Regions from separate parts of the Streptomyces sp. NPDC030021 genome, predicted to be linked through region 3. Evidence: riboswitches for the same ligand, from Rfam matches in the RefSeq annotation. Region 3 holds a riboswitch; each other region holds the start of a gene.
What was found. A riboswitch is a leader RNA that binds a small molecule or an ion and turns the genes downstream of it on or off. The one in region 3 is predicted to bind cyclic di-AMP.

Region 1 (7,051 bases), on a different contig from region 3:
GGCAGCCGTGGCCGGTCGCCCGTGGCGGGCGCGCCGGGTACGGGATCGGCCGCCGGCGCCGTTTCGGGCGCGGGCGCCGACCAGGCCACCGCTCCGGCCGGCGAACCCGGCGCGGGCCCGACCCGGGGATCGGTCGCGGGCGCCGACCAGGCCACGGCACCCGGCGCGTCCGGTGCCCCGGACCGGGGCGAGGGCAGGGGTGCGGGACGGGGCTGGGGCCGGGGCTCCGTCCGGGGCCGGGGCACGGGCTGGGGCGCGGGTTCCGACGGGGTCGCGGCTCCCGGACCCGGCCGGGTGCCGGTGCCCGCCACGGGCACGGGGGCGGACGGGGAGGCGGGTGCGGGTCCGGGTGCGGGGGCGGACGGGGAGGCGGGTCCGGGTGCGGGTCCGGGTGCGGGTCCGGGAGCGGATCCGGGAGCGGGTCCGGGAGCGGGTCCGGGTCCGGGTCCGGGTGCGGGAGCCGGTGCGGGGTGCGGCTCGGGGTCGTGCGGGGCTGCGGCGCCCGGGCCGCCGGAGGCCTGCCAGGCCTCCGGCAGGGGCGTCGGCAGGGGCATCCGCACCGGCTCCAGCGGCGGCATCGCCGACCCTTGACCGGTCCCCCACGAGGTGGCCCGCGAACCGCCCGCCGCGTCGGCCGCGGTGGGCGCCTCCGCGCCCAGCAGCTCCTGCGGCAGCACCAGCACGGCGAGCACACCGCCGTAGATGTTGGACTTGAGCTCGACGGCGATCCCGTGCCGACGGGCCAGCGCCGACACCACGAACAGGCCGATCCGGCCGTCCGCCAGCAGGTGCCGGACGCTGATCTGGTCGGGGTCGCCGAGCAGGGCGTTCATCCGGTGCTGCTCCTCGGCCGGCATGCCGAGTCCCCGGTCCTCCACCTCGACCGCGATCCCGGCGGTGACCCGTTCGGCGCGCAGCACCACATCGGTGTCGGGGGCGGAGAAGACCGTGGCGTTCTCGACGAGTTCGGCCAGCAGGTGCACCACGTCCGCGACGGCGTGCCCGCGGACGCTGCCGCCGGCCGGGGGCACGACCTTGACCCGGGTGTACTGCTCGACCTCCGCGACCGAGGAGCGGAGCACCTCGCTCAGGTCGATGGGCCTGGTCCACTGGCGGCGGGACGCGGCGCCGCCCAGGACGGCGAGGTTCTCGGCGTGCCGGCGGATGCGGGTGGCGAGGTGGTCGACGTGGAAGAGCTCCTTGAGCAGGTCCGGGTCCTCGACCGTGTCCTCCAGATCGTCCAGCAGCGAGATCTCGCGGTGCACGAGGGACTGGAGCCGGCGCGCGAGGTTGACGAAGACCTCGACCTTGCGCTCGCTGTCGGTCGGGGCGGCCGGTCCGGCCAGCCGCAGGAGGGTCGTGTGCGCCTCTTCGCGGGCGCCCCGCAGCTCCTGCGAGAGCAGCCAGAACTCGTCCACCCCGGCCGGATCCCCGCCGGACAGCGGCGAGCTCGGCCCACCGCGCACCGGGCGGGGCGCGGTCTCGCCCCGTTCCAGCCGGTCGGCGGCCGTGCGCAGCTCGCCCCGGCCGCGCACGCTGGAGCGGCGCAGCGCCTCGCACCGGTCCCGTACGGCCTTGGCGGCGCGCTGGGCGCCGAGCAGGGCCGCGGCGAGGGCGCCGACCACGAGGAGGGCGCAACCGGTGAGCACCGGCCACAGCCGGGCGTCGCGGTCGCCGGCTCCCCCGCCGAGCTGGAGGGTGAAGATCACCGCGGCCGCGCCGCTGAGCCCGGCGGCGAGTGTGGGCAGTACGGCGGCGCGCACCAGCTGAGGGCGTATCTGCCGGCCGGGACCGGTGACGGCGTGTCTCGACGGGGCATGGCGGGCGGCGCGGAGTCCGGACATCTGCGTCCTCGGTACGTGGGGCCCGGCCCCCAGCGTTCCCGGGGCCCGGTGTTGATCACCGAATACCCACGCTAGACCCCATCGCAGCACCCCGGAGCGCCAGTTGGCGAACTTCGCCGGGGTGCTTCCCGCTCCCGGTGGAGCGCTCGCACAGCAGCCCGAATGCGCCGGTCGGGCCCTGTGGCCCGCCCCGGCGGCGCCCCACGGCGGCCGGGCGCACCGGCCGGCCGTCGGCGCCACCACGGCTCGCGCGGGGCTCCGTACGTCCCCCGGGGGCCTTTCGCGGGCTGTCGGCCGCCCGGATCTGCCGGAACGGCCCCTTCCTGCCCCGGTGCCGTGCGTTACGAGCCGACGGACTCCGGCTTCCCCTGGCCGTCGGCGGCCGCCGACGCCACCCGGGCAGCTGTCGCCGCCGCTCCGCCCGCCCCGAGCGGCGGCACGGACGAGCGGCCGTCGACAGGGCCGCCCGCCGCCTTTCCGCCGACGAAGGGCCGCCACCACGGTGCGGTGGGTGCGTCCGCCGAGCCGGGCTCGAAGGGCTGTCCCGGGATGGGGAGCGCGATGGCGGCGTCCGCGTTCTTCGATGCGGTCAGCGTGCCTTCGCCCGGCTCGTCCCACGGGTGCAGGGCCAGGTTGAAGGTGCCCCAGTGGATCGGCAGCATCGTCCCGTGAGGGGTGCCGCCTTGCAGGTCGAGGTGGGCACGCATGCCCTCCTCGGGCGTCATGTGGATGTCGGGCCAGTACTCCGAGTAGGCACCGATCTGGATCATGGTGGCGTCGAAGGGCCCGTGCTCGGCGCCGATCTCCCCGAAGCCCGGGAAGTAGCCGGTGTCACCGCTGTGGTAGATCCGGTGCTCGTCGCCCGCGACGACCCAGGACGCCCACAGGGTGTGCTGCTGGTTGCGCAGGCCGCGGCCGCAGAAGTGCCGGGCGGGGGTGGCCGTGAGCGAGAGACCGGCGATCTTGGTGCTCTCGTTCCAGTCCAGCTCCCGCAGCCGGTCGGCCGGTACGCCCCAGCGCTCCAGGTGTGCGCCGACGCCCAGCGGGACGGCGAAGACCGTGTCCGTACCGGCCAGCGCCTTGATCGTCGGCAGGTCGAGGTGGTCGTAGTGGTCGTGCGAGATGACCACGACGTCGACCGTGCCCAGCGAGGCCAGCGGGACCGGTACCGGGTGCAGCCGCTTGGGACCGGCGAAGGGGAAGGGGGAGCACCGCTCGCCCCACACCGGATCGAACAGCACGCGGCGCCCGTCGATCTCCGCGAGCACGCTGGAGTGCCCCATCCAGGTCAGCCGCAGGCCGCTCACGGGCGGCTTCGCCAGGTCCGCGAGGGTCGTCGGGTGGACCGGGATCGGCGCGGCGGGGCTGCGCCGCACCCGCTGCTCCCGGTGGAAGTAGATCTTGGCGAACTCGGCCATCGACCCCGAGGGCCTGTTCCGGGCCCCGACCGGGTTCTGGAAGACGCCGTCGGCGAAGTTCGGCGAGCGCTGGATCCGCTCCAGCCGGGCACCGGACGGGTCCGCACCGAAGGCTTCGGGCCGCAGGGCACGCAGCCGCGGACGCAGGGGACGGGAGCCGGTCAAAGCGCCTCCAGGGAGGGTGGGGTCAGGATGGTCGTCGCTCTACGACCATCCCAACGCACACCGGCCCCGAAGGATTCCGCTTCCGGCTCCCGCGCCCGCTACAGCGGCAGCAGGTCCGGCCGCTTCGCCTCCACGTGGTCCCCGGAGGACTCCCCGCGCAGCCGCCGGCCGATCCACGGCGCGAGGTGGTCGCGCGCCCACTGGATGTTGTCCCGGGTCACGTCCACCGAGCCGCGCGGCCGCTGCGGGGGCCACGGCTGGTCGGGGTCGGCCGGCACGTCCAGCCCGAGCACCTGCGCGGCGCGCAGCGCGACCCGCGTGTGTCCCTCGGGCGAGAGGTGCAGCCGGTCCGTGTCCCAGGCCCGCCGGTCCTGTACGGACTTCAGCGACCAGAGGTCGAGCACCGGGCAGTCGTAGCGGTCGGCGATGGCACGGACGTGCGCGCTGTACGTCGCCACCTTGCCGCGGAGGTGCTTGAGCACCGGTACGCCGCGGGTGTCGAAGCCCGTGGTGATCATGACCTGGCCCACGGACCCGGTGAGGTCGGCCACGGCCGCCTCGAACCGCTCCGCCACGTCGTCCGGGTCGGTGCCGGGCCGGATGATGTCGTTGCCGCCCGCACAGAAGGTCACCAGGTCCGGTGCGAGGGCCTTGGCTCTCGGAAGCTGGTCGGCCACGATCTGGTCGAGGAGCTTCCCCCGCACCGCCAGATTCGCATACCGGAAGTCATGCTCTTCGCGCTGATCGGCCAGGAGCACGGCGAGCCGGTCCGCCCAGCCGAGAAAAGAATCCCCGGGTCCCGGGTCCCCCACGCCCTCGGTGAAGCTGTCCCCGATCGCCGCGTACGAGCCGATGGTCTTGAGTTTCGTCGTCGTCGCTGCCACGAGAACCCATCCTTCACTCCCGTAACCAACCTACGCCAACGTAATGAGGGGTTGACGGGCCGTGATCTCTACCACGCAGGGGATAAGGAATAAGTACACGTGAGGCCGGGACCCCCCTCGGGTCCCGGCCTCACGCGTGTCGGTGCTCCGGCGGCGGGTGCCGTCAGAGGCTCGCACCCTTGGAACGGAGGTAGGCGATCGGGTCCATGTCCGAGCCGTAGGACGGGGTCGTGCGGATCTCGAAGTGGAGGTGGGGGCCGGTCGAGTTGCCGGTGGAGCCGGAGAGTCCGATGGCCTGGCCGGCGGTGACGCTCTGGCCGGAGGAGACGGAGAGCTGGGACAGGTGGGCGTACTGGGAGTACTTGCCGTCCGCGTGCCGGATGACGATCTCGTTGCCGTACGAGCCGCTCCAGCCGGCGGAGACCACGGTGCCCGCGCCGACGGCCTTGACGGTGGTGCCGGAGCTCGCGATGAAGTCGACGCCGGTGTGGTAGCCGGAGGACCACATGCTGCCGGCGACCTTGTACTGGGTGGAGATTCCGCCGCTGACCGGGGCCACGAAGCCGGCGGCCGACTGCGGCGCGGCGGCGGGGGCCTCGGCCTGGGACTCGGCGGCGGCTTCCCGCTGCACCGGGGCGGCCTGCTCGGCCTGCTTGCGGACCGGCTTCGGCGCGGCCTGCGCTGCCGGCTCCGCGTCGGCCTCGGGGGCCGGGGCGGCCTCGGCCTCCGCCTCGGCCGGAGCCGCCTCGGCGGGACCGCCGAGGTGCAGCTTCAGGCCCGGGTGGATCAGCGACGGGTTGCCACCGACGGCCTCCCGGTTGTCGGCGTACAGCTGCTCCCAGCCGCCGGACAGGTGGCGCTCGGCAGCGATCTTCGAGAGGTAGTCGCCCGGCACGACGGTGTAGACGGCCGGCGCGGCCTGCACGGCGGCGGCGGGTGCCGCCTGCAGAGCGACGGGGGCCTGCGACGCCACCGCGGGGGTCACCGCGGTCGCGGCGGCCGGGGCGACGGCCGCGTGGGAGCCGGCGGCACCGATCAGCGGCAGTGCGAGGGCCGCGCCACCGGTTCCGGCGACGGCGAAACCGCGGGAGAGGGAAAGGGACTTGGGACGGCGGTGCTTACCCTTTGCAGGCATGACGAATTCCTCTCCGGCGCCTGCGAGGTGAGCTGTCGGGTTCGGACTGGAGATGTCCGGCCGTACATGTACGGGACATGCACCGCTTCACCCCGAGCCATCCCGGAGAAAAGATCTCCGGGCCGGCGGCTTACCTGGTTCCCCCGCTCCTGCCGCGCGAATAGGTCGGATGCGGTTTCCGGGAGGCGGCAGGATTTGGCGGTCCACCCGGATCGATCGCGAAGGTAATCCCTTGCGGCGGCACGGAACAAGCCGTGAATTCCCTGACGGAATAACAGGCATGAGGGACCGACGGAATTACCGTCACCCTCCGTCCATTCCGCACCGCCAACAGCCGCCCCGACGGGGCCATTCGCCTTTAGCGATCAGGCACTCACGGTCACCGTATGATCTGGCTCACGGGGACGTGTCTGATCTCGCCTCCGGATATGGCAAGTTGGCGCCAAGTAGTGTAATTCGGACAGAGGGCCCACGACGTGGTGGAGGAGTTGCTTTGACCCAGCAGATACAGGAGCCGGAGCTGTCCGGAGTGCGCAATTTCCGCGATGTGGGCGGATTGCCGACTTCTGGCGGCCGAACGGTCAGGACGGGACGACTGTTCCGAAGCGGACATCTCGCGCATGCCACCGAAAGCGACGCAGAGTTCCTCGCCTCGCTCGGCCTCCACACCATCTTCGACTTCCGCAATGTCGCCGACCACGCGCTGGAGGGGCCGGACGTCGAGCTGCCGGGCGTGCGGAACGTCAACATCCCGCTCTCCGACCCGGCCGACGGACGGGAGTTCTGGCGCCTGGTCCGCGACGGCGACCTCGTCCAGCTGCGCGAGCTCCTGGGCGACGGTAAGGCGGCGGCCCGGATGTCGCACTCGTACCGCGGGATCATCCGGCAGCGCACCGCCGAGCACAGCCGGGTCGTGCACGCCCTCGCCGAGGACAGCGTCCCCGCGCTGATGCACTGCGCGGCCGGCAAGGACCGGGCCGGCCTGTCGATCGCCGTCACCCTGCTCGCGCTGGGCGTCGAGCGCGAGGCGATCGTGGCGGACTACCTGGAGTCGAACGCCCCGCACCGCCGCTACCGCGTGCGCCGCACCGACGAGTCGGAGGGCGCCCGCTCACCCGAGGTGATGGAGCTGCTCGCGCCGCTCTTCGACGCCCGCGCCGAGTACCTGGTGGCCGCCTTCGACACCATCGACGAGATCTGGGGCGGGGTGGACCGCTACCTGGCGGAGGGCCTCGGGCTGACGCCCGAGACCCTCGACCGGCTGCGGGACCGGCTCCTCGCCTGACCGGGGCGGGGGCCGGTTCCCCCACGGGGTGGGCGGGCCGTCAGCGCGTGGCGACGGCCTGCTTCACCAGCGTCCGGCCGAAGTCCCAGATCAGCCCGGACCCGCCGTGCGCCTCGTCCATGACCTCACGGAAGGCCCCGACGAACCGGTCCACGTCCGCCTCGTCCACGATCAGCGGCGGGATCAGCTTGATCACCTCCAGATGGTCCCCGGAGACCTGGGTGAGGATCCGGTGCTTCTGCAGCAGCGGCACCACGACCATCTGCGCGAAGAGCCCCTTGCGGGCCGCCTGCAGCATGGTCCACCGGCTGCGCAGGCCC
Region 2 (7,051 bases), on a different contig from region 3:
GTCAGGACCAGCACGGTGACGTGGCGGCGCACCTCGTTGGAGTCGAAGGTCGTCTCCTGGTGGACCAGGTACGACGAAATCGGCTCGCCGCCCACCGCGGCCTCCACGGCCTCGGCCACGAGGGCCGGGTAGTAGCCGCTGCGCTCGATCGCCGTGCGCAGCCCCTGGGTCGTCGTACCGGATTTCGCCATGAGGTCCATCCTAAGGCCCGTACGGGGCCCTCAGGCCGCGCCGTACCCGGTCAGTAACTGGGGAGGGTCCGCGGGCCGAGATCGCCGCGGGCCGGCGGGTGCGCGACGCGGACGGTGGCGCTGAGCACGGAGACGCCTTCGGCGGCGACCACGACGGGTTCCAGTGAGACGCCGATCACCTCGGGGTGGTCGTCCACGAGGCGGGACAGCCGCAGGAGCAGTTCCTCCAGGGCGGGGGTGTCCACGGGGTCGCTGCCGCGCCAGCCGAACAGGAGGGGCGCTGTCCGGATGGACCGGATCAGTCCGGCGGCGTCCCGGTCGGTGGCCGGGACGAGCCGGTGCGCGGTGTCGCCGAGCAGCTCGGAGGCGACGCCGGCGAGCCCGAAGGAGAGGACGGCGCCCGCCGCGGGGTCGATGACGGAGCGGACGACGGTGTCGACCCCGCGCGCCACCATGGCCTGCACCACGGGCTGGAGCTCGGCCGGCTTGCCCAGGGCGTCGGTGAGCTCCTCGTACGAGCGCCTGAGCTCGGCCTCGTTCGTGAGGTCGAGGCGTACGCCGCCCAGGTCCGCGCGGTGGCGCAGGTGCGGCGCGGTGGTCTTGAGCGCCACCGGGTAGCCCAGCACCCCGGCGGCGCGGACCGCCGCGTCGGCGCTCGGCGCGGGCAGGGTGGGCAGGACGCGGATCCCGTAGCCCGCGAGCAGCCCGCGGGCGTCCCGGTCGGTCAGGGTCAGCACGGCGCCGGGGCCGGCGTCCGCCAGCAGCCCGGCCAGCCGGTCCGCGGTCCCGGCCTCGTCGATGTCCTCGTACTCGGGGACCCGCCCGTCGTCGTCGGCGGTGGCCCGGCGCCACTGCCCGTACCGGACGGCTTCGGCGACGGCCTTGACCGCGCGTTCGGCGGCGGGGTAGCTGGGGATGCTGTCGCCGGCGGCGGCCGGCGGCCCGGCCGGTCCGCGGTTCTCCGGGTCCGCCACGGGGCCCCAGCTCCGGGCCGGGGCGGAGTGCGGGACACCGCGCACGGCGGACAGGGCCTCGACGAGCTCGCCGAGCTCGACGTGCACGACCGCGACCGGCTTGCCCGGGTACTCGGCCACGGCTTCGCGCAGGGCACCGGCCAGGTCGTCCGCGGGAGCGTCCTCGCTCACCCAGGGGATGGCCGTGACCACCACCGCGTCGCAGTCCTCGGAGCGGAGCGCGTCGGTCAGGGCGGCGCGGAAGTCCGCCGGCGCGGCCGCCGTCGTCAGGTCCAGCGGCGGCAGCGGCCGCAGGCCCTGGGTGAGGCAGGCGTCGTAGGTGAGGATCCCGAGGGATTCGGAGTTGCCGAAGATTGCGATCCGGGGCCCGGCGGGCAGCGGCTGCGCCGCCAGCAGGAGGCCGACGTCCACCAGCTCGGTGACCGTGTCGACGCGGATGACGCCGGCCTGGCGCAGCAGGGCGGAGACGGTGGCCTCCGGCAGCCGGGTGTCGGGGACGACGTGCCCGGCCGGGCTGTGCCGGCCGCCCTTGGCGACGACCACCGGCTTGACAGCCGCCGTCCGGCGGGCGAGCCGGGTGAACTTCCGCGGGTTGCCCAGGGTTTCGAGGTAGAGCAGGGCGACGTCGGTCGCCTCGTCGTCGTACCAGTACTGGAGGATGTCGTTCCCGGACACGTCGGCGCGGTTGCCCGCGGAGACGAAGGAGGACAGGCCCTCGCCGCGCCGGAGCAGGGCCGAGAGCAGGGCGATCCCGATCGCCCCGGACTGCGTGAACAGGCCGATCCGGCCGCGGGTGGGCATCGGCGCGGGGGTCAGGGAGGCGTTGAGTTCCACCTCCGGCGCGGTGTTGATCACCCCGTAGGCGTTCGGCCCGATCAGCCGCATCCCGTACGAGCGCACCTGCCGCACCAGTTCGCGCTGGCGGGCGAGTCCGGCCGGGCCGCTCTCCCCGTATCCGGCGGACAGGACGACGAGCCCCTGCACCCCGTGCTCGCCGCAGGCGGCCACCGCGTCGGGGACCCGGTCGGCCGGGACCGCGATCACCGCGAGGTCGACCGGGGCGCCGATGGCCTCGATGGTGCGGTAGGCCCGCACGCCGTCGAGGAGGTCGCGGGTGACGGCCTCGTTGACGGCGTAGAGGTGGCCGTGGAAGCCGCTGTCGCGCAGGTTGCGCAGTGCGGCCGCGCCCACGCCCGCACCGGAGCGGCTGACTCCGACGACGGCCACCGAGCCGGGGGCCAGCAGCCGCTGCACCGAGTGGGCCTCGGCACGCTGTTCGCGGGCGCGCTGCACGGCGAGGGACTCGGCGGTGGGTTCGAGGTCGAGGGTGAGGTGGACGGAGCCGTCCTCGAAGCTGCGCTTCTGCTGGTAGCCGGCGTCCGTGAAGACTTTGATCATCTTGGTGTTGGCGGGCAGCACCTCGGCGGCGAACCGCCGGATGTCGCGCTCGCGGGCCACCGCGCCGATGTGTTCGAGGAGGGCTGAGGCGACCCCGCGGCCCTGGTGGGCGTCCTGGACGAGGAAGGCGACCTCGGCCTCGTCGGCGGGTCCGGAGGCGGGCCGTCCGTCGGCGCCGATGCGGTCGTAGCGGACGGTGCCGATGAACTCCCCGCCGATGGTCGCGGCGAGCCCGACCCGGTCCACGTAGTCGTGGTGCGTGAAGCGGTGCACGTCGCGGTCGGAGAGCCGGGGGTAGGGGGCGAAGAACCGGTAGTACTTCGACTCGTCCGAGACCTGCTCGTAGAAGCTGACGAGCCGGTCCGCGTCCTCGGTGGTGATGGGCCTGATCCGGGCGGTGCCGCCGTCGCGCAGGACGACATCGGCTTCCCAGTGGGCCGGGTACGAGGGGTCCGACTCGATGGTCATGGGCCCACCTTACGGCCGGATCAGGCCGTGGAGCGCTCGCGCGGCGCTGAGACAGTACGGGACGAATCAGTGCAAGCTGGGGAAGGTCGAACGGCGGAAAATTCAGGCCGGAGGAAGGTCCGAGCATTCCGGACGTCGTGAGAGACTGGTCTAGACAACCGTAAGAACCTGAAGGGCATCACCATGGCAGAGCGCCGCGTCAACGTCGGCTGGGCCGAGGGCCTGCACGCTCGTCCCGCCTCGATCTTCGTCCGTGCGACGACCGCTTCCGGCGTCCCGGTGACCATCGCGAAGTCCGGCGGCGACCCCGTCAACGCCGCCTCCATGCTGGCGGTCCTGGGCCTGGGCGCCCAGGGCGGCGAGGAGATCGTCCTCGCCTCCGAGGCCGAGGGTGCGGACGCCGCGCTCGACCGCCTCGCGAAGCTGGTCGCCGAGGGTCTCGAGGAGCTCCCCGAGACCGTCTGACCCTTCGGGTTCGACTTCACGCGCGAAGCCGCGGCCCCCGATCCGGGGGCCGCGGCTTCGTCGTTCGCGTACGGGGCCCTGCCACGCGGCGGGCCCGCCCGGTGCGCTCGCGCCGCGGAACCGCAGCCCCCGTGGGTGGCGGGCTCCGAAGAAATCCCGCCCGGCAGGGAAAAGGGCCCGCCGGAATCCGGTGCACGCAGAATTCAGCTCCGCCGGAATTCCCGCACGGCGAATCGGCCCGACACGGAAAGGGCCGGCCGCCGGACAGCGAATTCACGCGGTCCCACCCTTTGTATACGGCTCCTGTTAATGCCGGCCGCTCGACATGTTTACGGCAGGTTGCGAAGTGCTCACCGCCGGGCGGAGCCGCAGCCGGTGCGCCCCCGCCGCCCGGTCGGCGTGGATCGCGGTCAGCGCCCGCGCCCGTTCGGCGTCGCCGCGCGCCACCGCGTCCACGATCGCCCCGTGCTCCGCCCAGGACTCCACCGGCCGGGCCGGCGCCTCCACCACGTACATCCACGCGATCTTGTGCCGCATCTGCGTGAGCAGCGCGATCAGCCCGGGGCTGCCGGAGGACTGTGCGAGCGTCTCGTGGAACCAGCCGCCCAGGGACCGCAGGTCCTCGCCCTGGCCCCGCCTGGCCCGCTCCTGCCCCAGCCTGACCAGCCCGCGCAACACCTTGAGGTGCGCGTCGGTGCGCCGCCGGGCGGCTCTGGCGGCAGCCAGCGGCTCCAGGAGCATCCGGAGCTCCAGCAGGTCCGCGGCCTCCTGTTCGGTGGGCTCGGCCACGCAGGCCCCCGCGTGGCGCCGTGTGGTCACGAACCCCTCGGACTCCAGGGTCCGCAGGGCCTCGCGCACCGGGACGCGCGAGACCCCGTACCGGCGGGCCAGCACCTCCTCGGTCAGCCGACCGCCCGGCTCGAACACCCCGGAGACGATGTCGTCGCGGATTGCTGTGCATACCGCGTGCGCAGGAATACGCAAGACCGAACCTCCGCCTATTTCCGACTGCCAGCCTCATTGCACGCACATGCGTGCACTGCGACTCTATTGCAACACACGATAATTTCCGAGAGCGGCCAGAAATACGAAACATTTGCACAAAGACGCAACACAAAGACCCCGGCTCGGGGAGCCGGGGTCTTCGGTGAAGCGGTGCGCGAGGCGGGGTCAGACGCTGACGCCGTGCGAGCGCAGGTACGCGATCGGGTCGATGTCCGAGCCGTACTGCGAGCCCGTGCGGGCCTCGAAGTGCAGGTGCGGGCCGCTGGAGTTGCCGGTGGAGCCCGACAGGCCGATCTGCTGGCCCGGGGTGACCTGCTCGCCGACGGAGACGTTCAGCGAGGTCATGTGCCCGTACTGGGTGTAGGTGCCGTCGTTGTGCTTGATGACGACGTTGTTGCCGTACGCGCCGCCCCAGCCGGCCTCGACGACGGTGCCGACGCCCACGGCGTGGACCGAGGTGCCGGAGGCGGCGTGGAAGTCGATGCCCGTGTGGCTGCCGGAGGACCACATGCCGCCGCCCGCGTGGTACTGCGTGCTGACGTACGAGCCGTCCACCGGGGCGACGAAGGTGTTGAGGCGCTTGCGCTCCTCCTCGCGGGCGGCGCGCTCGGCGGCCTCGCGCTCGACCTTCGCCTTGGCCTCGGCGAGGCGCTTGGCCTCCGCGGCCCGCTGCTTCGCGTCGGCCTCGGCCTGCGCCTTGACGGCGTCCTGCTCGGCGCCGCGGTGCTGGGACTCGGCCTGGTCGGCGATGTCGCCCGCGAGGTCCTCGGCGACGACCACGGCGCCCAGGCCGGTGTCCTGGCCGATGTTGCTGCTGTGGTTGTCCGCGGCGAAGGCCGGGGCGGCGAGGGAGCCGACCACACCCGTGGTGGCGATCGCGGCGATACCGGCGTAGCCGGCGGTCTTCTTGCTCAGACGGCTGGAGCCACGGTGCTTACCGGTACCAGCGGGACGACTGCCAAACGCCATGAAGGGTTTGATCCTTTCCTTCCTTCTCGCCTACCGGGTTAGCTGACGGGTTCGGAGCAGGAAGGTCTCCTACGGATCTCCTCTTGCGAGGGGGTCCGATTCACCCCAGGGACTCATGTGGGTCCCCGGCTCCCCAGGCTCGCGCCTGACGGGGACTCGGCGATCGCTGCCCGGTGCCGCGGGTGCGGCGGGCACAACTGACGGACAGCACGGCCGACGCTAGGCGGATCATCAGTCAATCGCCAAACAGACACGGCTTTTTGTTGCGTACGCCACACCACATAAAAGCAACCTCACCACTAAACGGACAAAAGGGGTTCTGGTGACCAAGTCACCAGAACCCCTTGCCGAAACCTTCCGTCGGCCCTCAAGGAGCCGTCATCCGCCGGTCAGTTGGAGACGACCGTGACCTCTCCGATCCCAAGAGCCCGCACGGGCTCCTCGATCAGCGCCGCGTCGCCCACCAGGACGGTGACCAGCCGGTCCGCGGGGAAGGCCTTGACGACCGCCGTGGTCGCCTCCACCGTGCCCGTTTCGGCGAGCTGGGCGTACAACTGCGCCTGGTAGTCGTCCGGCAGCTCCTGCTCGACCTGGTCGGCGAGGGTGCCCGCGACCGAGGCCGCCGTCTCGAACTTCAGCGGGGCCACGCCCACCAGGTTCTGCACGGCGACATCGCGTTCGGCGTCGGTCAGACCGCCCTCCGCGAGGGTGCGCAGCACCTTCCAGAGGTCCTCCAGCGCCGGTCCGGTGTTCGGGGTGTCCACCGAGCCGCTGATGGCGAGCATCGAGGCGCCCTTGCCGTCCGCGGTGGAGCGCAGCACCTGACCGAAGGCGCGCACGCCGTAGGTGTACCCCTTCTCCTCGCGCAGCACCTTGTCCAGGCGCGAGGTGAGGGTACCGCCCAGGCAGTACGTGCCCAGCACCTGGGCCGCCCACACCCGGTCGTGGCGGTCCGCCCCGATCCGGCCGATCAGCAGCTGCGTCTGGACCGCGCCGGGCCGGTCCACGATGACCACGCGGCCGGTGTCGTCGGCGGTCACCGGCGGCACCGGGAGGGCTGCGGCGGTGTTGCCCGTCCAGGTGCCCAGGGTGTCCGCGAGCACGGCGTCCAGGTCGATGCCGGTCAGGTCGCCGACGACCACCGCGGTGGCGGTGGCGGGGCGTACGTGGGCCTCGTAGAAGGCGCGCACGGCGGCGGAGTCGATCCGGGCGACCGTCTCCTCGGTGCCCTGGCGCGGGCGGGACATCCGCAGGGTGGCCGGGAAGAGCTCCTTGGAGAGCTGCTTGGCGGCGCGGCGCTGCGGGTTGGCCAGCTCGTGCGGGATCTCGTCGAGCCGGTTGCGCACCAGCCGGTCGACCTCGGCGTCGGCGAAGGCGGGGGCGCGCAGCGCCTCGGCGAGCAGACCCAGCGCCTTGGGCAGCCGGGAGGCCGGGACCTCCAGCGAGACCCGCAGGCCCGGGTGGTCGGCGTGCGCGTCCAGGGTGGCGCCGCAGCGCTCCAGCTCGGCCGCGAACTCCTCGGCGGAGTGCTTGTCGGTGCCCTCGGAGAACGCCCGCGCCATGATGGTCGCCACGCCGTCC
Region 3 (7,051 bases):
CCACTTCAGGGAGGAAGGGCTGGTAGGTCATGTACGAGCGCGGGTCGACGACCGTGACGGTCGCCTCGCCGTAGCGCATCTTCTTCATGATGCGCTTGGCTGCGTACAGGCCTACGTACCCACCTCCTACAACGAGGATCCTGGGACGCTCCGTGGTGCTCATGGAACGAGTATCCAGCACCCAAAGGGGTGCCGCTCGTGAGCCCCTTCACAAGGACTGGGAGACCCTCTGCTACACTCCGCCGCCCACGTGACGGAGGTCATGGCGCGCGACGGGAACCAGAAGGCGTCCGGAGTCGTTGTTCACCCGTCCTGAACTGGCCTCCAAGGCCGAAAGCGGACTGGACCACAGGGGTTCGTCCATACCTCCGACGCGGATCCCGTCGCCTCCGCCGATCGCACGAACGCACGCGAAAAAGGGCCTGAGGGCCTCCGGAGGGCCCCGAAGGGCCCTTCCATTGACCTCGCAGACCCTTTTTCCTTGTGAAGAACTTCACGAACTTGATGTGGATCACGGGCCCGAGAGCCCCTCACAAGCTGCTTCGAAGGTTGTTCAGGCGATGGACCAAGCGATTCCATCGAGGATGTCGTGCTCCGACACGACAACCTCGGAAGCGCCGATGCGTTCCATGATCGCCAGCAGTACCAGCGCGCCCGCGCCGATCACGTCCACCCGGCCCGGATGCATCACGGGGATCGCCGCGCGCTCGGCGTGCGTCGCCGTCAGCATCCGCTCGCTGATCTCCCGCACCTGCTCGTAGGAGATCCGGGAGTGGTGGATGGCCGACGAGAGGTACTCCGGCAGCCCCAGCGCGATCCCGGCGACCGTGGTCACCGAGCCGGCCAGGCCCACCAGCGTGCGCGCCTCGGCCAGCGGGACGCTCTCGGCGGCCAGGTCCAGCGCCGCCTCGATGTCGGCCCGGATCGCGGCGACCTGCTCCGCGGTCGGCGGGTCGGTGACGACCCCGTCCACCACCAGGTGCCGCTCGGTCATCCGGACGCAGCCGATGTCCACGGACCGCGCGGCCCGTACGTGCTCCTCGCCGACCACGAACTCGGTCGAACCGCCGCCGATGTCCACGACCAGGAAGGGGCGCTCCAGGTGTTCGTGCGCCGTGAGCTCCTTGGTGGCGCCGGTGAAGGAGAACTCCGCCTCCTGGTCACCGGAGATCACCTCGGGCTCGACCCCCAGGATGTCCAGGACGCCCCGGACGAAGTCCGCCCGGTTCTCGGCGTCCCGGGAGGCGGAGGTCGCCACGAAGCGCACCCGCTCCGCGCCGAACTCCTTGATGACCCCCGCGTACTCGCGGCAGGCGGCGAAGGTGCGCTCCAGCGCCTCCGGGGCCAGGCGCCCGGTCCGGTCCACGCCCTGGCCGAGCCGGACGATGGTCATCCGGCGGTCCAGCTCGGTCAGCTCGCCGGTGGCCGGGTCGCAGTCCGCCACGAGCAGCCGGATGGAGTTCGTACCGCAGTCGACGGCGGCGACGCGGGTCACGCCCCCGGCTCCTTGTCGTCCGTCTTCTTCTCCCCGCACGGGACGACGCAGGCACCCTTGGCCCACCACTCCGGCAGCATGGCGAGGGCCTCGTCGCCGAACGGGTTCACCCCGGGGCCGGCGGCCAGGGAGTGACCGACCAGCACGTGCAGGCACTTCACCCGGTCCGGCATGCCGCCGGCGCTCGGGAAGCCCTGGAGCACCTCGATGGCGTCGCGCCGCTGGATGTAGTCCTCGTGGGCGGCCTGGTAGGCGGCGGCCAGTTCCTTGTCCTCGGCGAGCCGGGCCTGCATCTCCTTCATCACGCCGTTGGCCTCCAGCGTGCCGATCGCGGAGGCCGCGCGCGGGCACGTCAGGTAGTACAGCGTCGGGAAGGGGGTGCCGTCGGGGAGCCGCGGGGCGGTCTCCACCACGTCCGGCTGCCCGCAGGGGCAGCGGTGCGCGATGGCGCGCAGCCCGCGCGGCGGGCGGCCGAGCTGCTGCTCGAACGCCTCGATGTCCGCGTCGGTCGGCTCGGTCCGGTCGGTCTGGGGCGGGGGCGTCTGCATGCCTGGAGGAAGTCTCTTCGTTCTCGTGGATGGGTGCTGCGGTACGGCGGTACGGATCACTCGCCGGGGCGGTCGGCCTTGTCGACGCCGTCCCAGACGTTGGAGTACCAGGGGCGGTCGGAGCCGGCGTGGCCGGTCCCGTGCGGCTGCGGGGGCTGGGCCCCGGGGTCGCTCATGATGTAGCCGATCTCCCCCGGGCGCAGGAAGTGCAGGTGCTTGCGCGCCTGCTGCTCCGCGTAGGCGTCGTCCTGCCAGCGGGCCTTCTCGTCGCGGAGCCGCTCCATGCGGTCCCGCGCGGCCGCGGCGGCCCGCTGCTGCTTCGCGATCTCCGAGCGCTGGGAGACGTACTGGCGCATCGGATACGCGAGGGCGACGACCAGCGTACAGAGGACGAGCACCAGGAGCGCGGCGCGGCCGGTGAGCCGGCTGCGGCGGACCTGACGCCGCGACTGCGACCGGTAGACGTGGGCGGCGGTCCGCTCGCCGAGCTGCTTGAGCCTGGTCGCGGTGGAGAAGGTGGAGAACCGGTCCCGGTTCCCGGCCATTGGTCCGCCTCCCCTAGGTACGCACTACGCAATACGTCCCCGCACACGGTACGGGACCGAGTGCGGGGACGTACGGAGGCCAGCCCCTCAGGGGGGTGATTAGCCCTTGAAGCGCGGGAAGGCGCTGCGGCCCGCGTACACCGCGGCGTCGTCGAGGATCTCCTCGATGCGCAGCAGCTGGTTGTACTTGGCGACACGGTCCGAGCGGGCCGGGGCGCCGGTCTTGATCTGGCCGCAGTTCACGGCGACGGCGAGGTCGGCGATGGTGACGTCCTCGGTCTCACCGGAGCGGTGGGACATCATGCACTTGAAGCCGTTGCGCTGGGCCATCTCGACGGCGTCCAGGGTCTCGGTCAGCGAACCGATCTGGTTCACCTTCACGAGCAGGGCGTTCGCGGAGCCCTCCTCGATACCGCGGGCCAGACGCTCCGGGTTGGTGACGAACAGGTCGTCACCGACGATCTGGACCTTCGCGCCGAGGCGGTCGGTGATGGTCTTCCAGCCGTCCCAGTCGTCCTCGTACAGCGGGTCCTCGATGGAGACGAGCGGGTACGCCGCGACGAGCTCGGCGTAGTAGTCGGTCATCTCGGCGGCCGAGCGGGACTTGCCCTCGAACTCGTACTGGCCGTCCTTGTAGAACTCGGACGCGGCGACGTCGAGCGCGAGCGCGATGTCCGTGCCCGGGGTGTAGCCGGCCTGCTTGATGGCCTCGATGATGAGGTCGAGCGCGGCGCGGTTGGACTCCAGGTTCGGGGCGAAGCCGCCCTCGTCGCCCAGGCCGGTGGAGAGGCCCTTGGTGTGCAGGACCTTCTTGAGGGTGTGGTAGACCTCGGCACCCCAACGCAGCGCCTCGGAGAAGGACTCCGCGCCGATGGGGGCGATCATGAACTCCTGGATGTCCACGTTGGAGTCGGCGTGCGACCCACCGTTGAGGATGTTCATCATCGGAACGGGCAGCAGGTGCGCGTTCGGACCGCCGAGGTAGCGGAAGAGCGGAAGGTCCGAGGCCTCGGACGCGGCGTGCGCGACGGCCAGGGACACGCCGAGGATGGCGTTGGCGCCGAGCGAGCCCTTGTTGTCGGTGGCGTCCAGGTCGAACATGGCCTGGTCGATCAGACGCTGCTCGGTGGCGTCGTAGCCGACGAGCTCCGGGCCGATCTGCTCGATGACGGCGAGGACGGCCTTCTCGACACCCTTGCCGAAGTAACGGTTGGGGTCACCGTCACGGAGCTCGATGGCCTCGAATGCACCGGTGGAGGCGCCGGACGGAACTGCAGCACGGCCGGTGCTGCCATCGTCGAGGCCCACCTCGACCTCGACCGTGGGGTTGCCTCGGGAGTCCAGGATTTCCCGGGCTACGACGACGTCGATGGACGGCACGAGCATCTCCTTCTGGGATGTGACGCTGAGTGTGCGGTGGCGTGTCAGGCCGTGGGATGGCCTTGCCGCCTAGAGCCTAACCGGCTCCGGGCACTGGGCCGCCCGACCGCCCGGACCCTGGGACGAAAAAGGGACCGAATACCCCTCTTCCGGGACATAGGTCGCTTGATCACCGGCCTTCGGGGGCCGCACGCAGCACCGCCCGGCGCGTGGGGCACGCGCCGGGCGGTGGAAATCCTGCACGGGGTCAGCTGACGCCGTGTACAGGTTTCTGCGGCTTCTGCCGCAGTGTTCAGCTGAGCTTCAGCTTCTGGCCCGGGAAGATCAGGTCGGCGTCCGAGACGATGTCCTTGTTCAGCTCGAAGAGCTTCTCCCAGCCGCCCTTGACGCCGTTGGCCTCGGCGATGGTGCCCAGGGTGTCGCCCGGCTTGACCTCGTACGAGCCGTTGCCGGTCTTCGGCGCGGCCGGCGCCTCGGCACGCTCGGAGCGGGTGGTCGGAGCCTCGGGACGCTTGGTCTGCTTCGGCGCGGCCTTGGTCTCGGTCTTCGGCTTCTCGGCCTTCGGCTTCGGCTGCGGCTTGGACTGCGGCTTCGACGACGCCGGGGTCTCGGAGCCGCCACCGGTGTAGGCGGAGTTCGACAGGCCCTTGCCGCAGGACGGCCAGGCGCCCTTGCCCTGGCTCTTGAGGACCTTCTCGGCGACGGCTATCTGCTGCGACTTGGAGGCCTGGTTGGCCTGCGCGGCGTACGACTTGCCACCGAACCCGGCCCACGTGGAGGGCGAGAACTGCAGACCGCCGTAGTAGCCGTTGCCCGTGTTGATGGCCCAGTTGCCACCGGACTCGCACTGCGCGACCTTGTCCCACTCGGACGTGGTGGCGGCGCTGGCGGTGCCCGCGGCCATCAGGGGGGCGGCCACGGCCACACCGGCGACACCGGCGAGCGTGACGATCCGGACAGACCGCTCGATTGCAGTACCGCGACGGTGCTTGCCCTTGCCGGAAAGCAGCATGGAGTTTCTCCTCACCGACGCCTACGAGGTGAGCTGTCGGGTTCGGGCGAGTGAGTTGCCCGGCCGTGCGACCTAGCGCACGTCTTAACCCCAAGCCGGTGGCGTGACCGTCTCTCAACGGCCGCTCCCGGCACCTACCTTGGTTCCCCCGCTCCTGCCTTCGGCGCTTGACGCGACGACTGTTCCCCCCGTCCGCCGGCAGGATTCGGCGATGCGGTCGAAGGAGCTCGCGGTGGCGAGCGATTCAGAAGGTAGACAGGTCCCTCCCCGATGTTCAACGAGGAACATCGGGGAGAAACGGCCCCTACTTGCGCTCCCCACAGGGGCGTTTGCGCAGGTGAGGGCGGGGTTTGCGGAAGCCCCGGGGCGGGACACGCCAGTTGACCGGAAGAGACACATGTCTCACTTACAGAAATCCGACATTCGACTCTTTCCGGGTAGCTGAACTGTCCTTATTGCACGGTTAGATCCAGGTTCTGACCGGGCTTGATGAGGTCGGCGTCCTCACCGATGACCTTCTCATTGGCCTGGTAGAGACCGTTCCAGCCCCCCTTTACGCCCTTGGCAACCGCGATGGTCGCCAGGCTGTCGCCCGCCTGGACCGTGTAGGTGGGGTCCGACGCGGCATCAGAGGGGGCCGTCGGCACGGCCTCCGGCGCACCGCGGTGCTTGCCATTGCCCTGGACAGGAGTGGTACCGGTGGTCTGCGGGACCTCCGGGGCCGCGGGGGCCGTCGGGTCGACCGGGGGCAGTCCCGGCGTGACGGGCGAGGTGGTGGGCGCGGTCGGGTCCACCGGCAGCGTCGGCGCCGTCGGGTCGACGGGGGTCGGCGTGCCGGTCGGACCGCCCGGCACGGCCGGAGCCGTCGGGTCGGCCGGGGGCGTCGTCGGGATGTCCGGCGCGGGCATGACGGGCAGTCCGATGGACGGCGCGTCGGGAATCAGGAACGGAGTGCTGGACGGGCTCGGAGCCGGGGCCGGGGTCGGGGACCCGTAGTCCGTGGACGGCTTGCCGCCCCTGGTGGACGGAACGGCGTCGTCCGGGCGGGACGGCGCGGGGGCGAGTGGGCCCTGGCCGCCGGGCAGACCGGGGTCCACCTGTGCGGCGGGGCTCTCCCGGACCAGGCCGGCCGAGGCCGCGCACAGCGGCCACGCCTGCGGTCCCGTCGAGCCCAGCACCCGCTCGGCCACGGCGATCTGCTGGGAACGGCTCGCCAGGTCGGGGCGCTCGGCGAAGTCGAGCCCGCCGGCGCTCTGCCACTCCTCCTGGGTGAACTGGAGTCCGCCGTAGGTGCCGCTGCCGAAGTTCGCGCTCCACGAGCCGCCGCTCTCGCACTCGGCGACCTTGTCCCACGTGGAGGTGTCGGCGGCGGTGGCGCTGGTGGCCGCCAACAGCGGCATGGCCAGCGCAGAGCCAGTGACTCCGGCTGTGACAACCAGCGCGGGGACCTGGCGGGGGCGTCTGTGACGGCCGTTCCCGGAGAGCATGAGGGATCACCTTTCGCATATAACAGCGGGGTAACGGCAGAACCTAGCGGCCTTCGAACGATTGTCACAAGTTCAAGCTGGATCTGACTTTTAATCAGCTTCCGCGCAAGTGTTTTGAGCCGCGAATCGGACGGGAAGAGTACGTAGCCCTCGCATGATCAACCCCCCGCGCCAGCGCAGGTCTTGGGGTGGAACGGCGAGTTCCAGATCAGGCAGACGCGTCAGCAAAGTCGCCAGTGCGGTCTGTCCTTCGAGCCGGGCGAGCGGAGCACCCACGCAGTAGTGGATGCCGTGCCCGTACCCGAGGTGCTGGTTGTCGGTCCGGGAGAGGTCGAGGGTGTCCGGGTCGGCGAAGCGCTCCGGATCCCGGTCGGCGGCCGCGAGGACGACCAGGACCGGATCGCCGGCCTCGATCCGCTTGCCGCCGAGGGTCAGCGGCTCGGTGGCGAACCGCCAGGTCGCCAGCTCCACCGGGCCGTCGTAGCGCAGCAGTTCCTCGACCCCGGTGGCCAGCAGTCCGCTCTCCCCGGCGGCGAGGGAGAGCTGGAGGCGCTCGCGCTGCCCGGGGTTCATGAAGAGGGAGT

Region 1: another riboswitch for cyclic di-AMP. It lies ahead of ACZ4YL_RS00910 (LysM peptidoglycan-binding domain-containing M23 family metallopeptidase); the one in region 3 lies ahead of ACZ4YL_RS21005 (transglycosylase family protein).
Region 2: another riboswitch for cyclic di-AMP. It lies ahead of ACZ4YL_RS11690 (M23 family metallopeptidase); the one in region 3 lies ahead of ACZ4YL_RS21005 (transglycosylase family protein).

Annotation. Positions count from the first base shown of each region.
Region 1 is NZ_JBVIAH010000001.1:213,191-220,241, forward strand. It holds gene ACZ4YL_RS00895 (sensor histidine kinase) at 1-1,844, opposite strand, end outside; gene ACZ4YL_RS00900 (MBL fold metallo-hydrolase) at 2,186-3,427, opposite strand; gene ACZ4YL_RS00905 (SGNH/GDSL hydrolase family protein) at 3,526-4,311, opposite strand; gene ACZ4YL_RS00910 (LysM peptidoglycan-binding domain-containing M23 family metallopeptidase) at 4,475-5,446, opposite strand; cyclic di-AMP (ydaO/yuaA leader) riboswitch at 5,449-5,624, opposite strand; gene ACZ4YL_RS00915 (tyrosine-protein phosphatase) at 5,940-6,731, shown strand; gene ACZ4YL_RS00920 (aspartate aminotransferase family protein) at 6,772-7,051, opposite strand, start outside.
Region 2 is NZ_JBVIAH010000005.1:72,309-79,359, reverse strand. It holds gene ACZ4YL_RS11710 (DUF5998 family protein) at 1-191, opposite strand, end outside; gene ACZ4YL_RS11705 (bifunctional acetate--CoA ligase family protein/GNAT family N-acetyltransferase) at 242-3,031, opposite strand; gene ACZ4YL_RS11700 (HPr family phosphocarrier protein) at 3,215-3,496, shown strand; gene ACZ4YL_RS11695 (GntR family transcriptional regulator) at 3,803-4,480, opposite strand; gene ACZ4YL_RS11690 (M23 family metallopeptidase) at 4,667-5,470, opposite strand; cyclic di-AMP (ydaO/yuaA leader) riboswitch at 5,484-5,642, opposite strand; gene ACZ4YL_RS11685 (M16 family metallopeptidase) at 5,860-7,051, opposite strand, start outside.
Region 3 is NZ_JBVIAH010000010.1:79,936-86,986, forward strand. It holds gene ACZ4YL_RS20980 (NAD(P)/FAD-dependent oxidoreductase) at 1-163, opposite strand, end outside; gene ACZ4YL_RS20985 (Ppx/GppA phosphatase family protein) at 554-1,495, opposite strand; gene ACZ4YL_RS20990 (DUF501 domain-containing protein) at 1,492-2,043, opposite strand; gene ACZ4YL_RS20995 (FtsB family cell division protein) at 2,100-2,588, opposite strand; gene eno (phosphopyruvate hydratase) at 2,688-3,974, opposite strand; gene ACZ4YL_RS21005 (transglycosylase family protein) at 4,261-4,980, opposite strand; cyclic di-AMP (ydaO/yuaA leader) riboswitch at 4,984-5,156, opposite strand; gene ACZ4YL_RS21010 (transglycosylase family protein) at 5,433-6,380, opposite strand; gene ACZ4YL_RS21015 (cytochrome P450 family protein) at 6,558-7,051, opposite strand, start outside.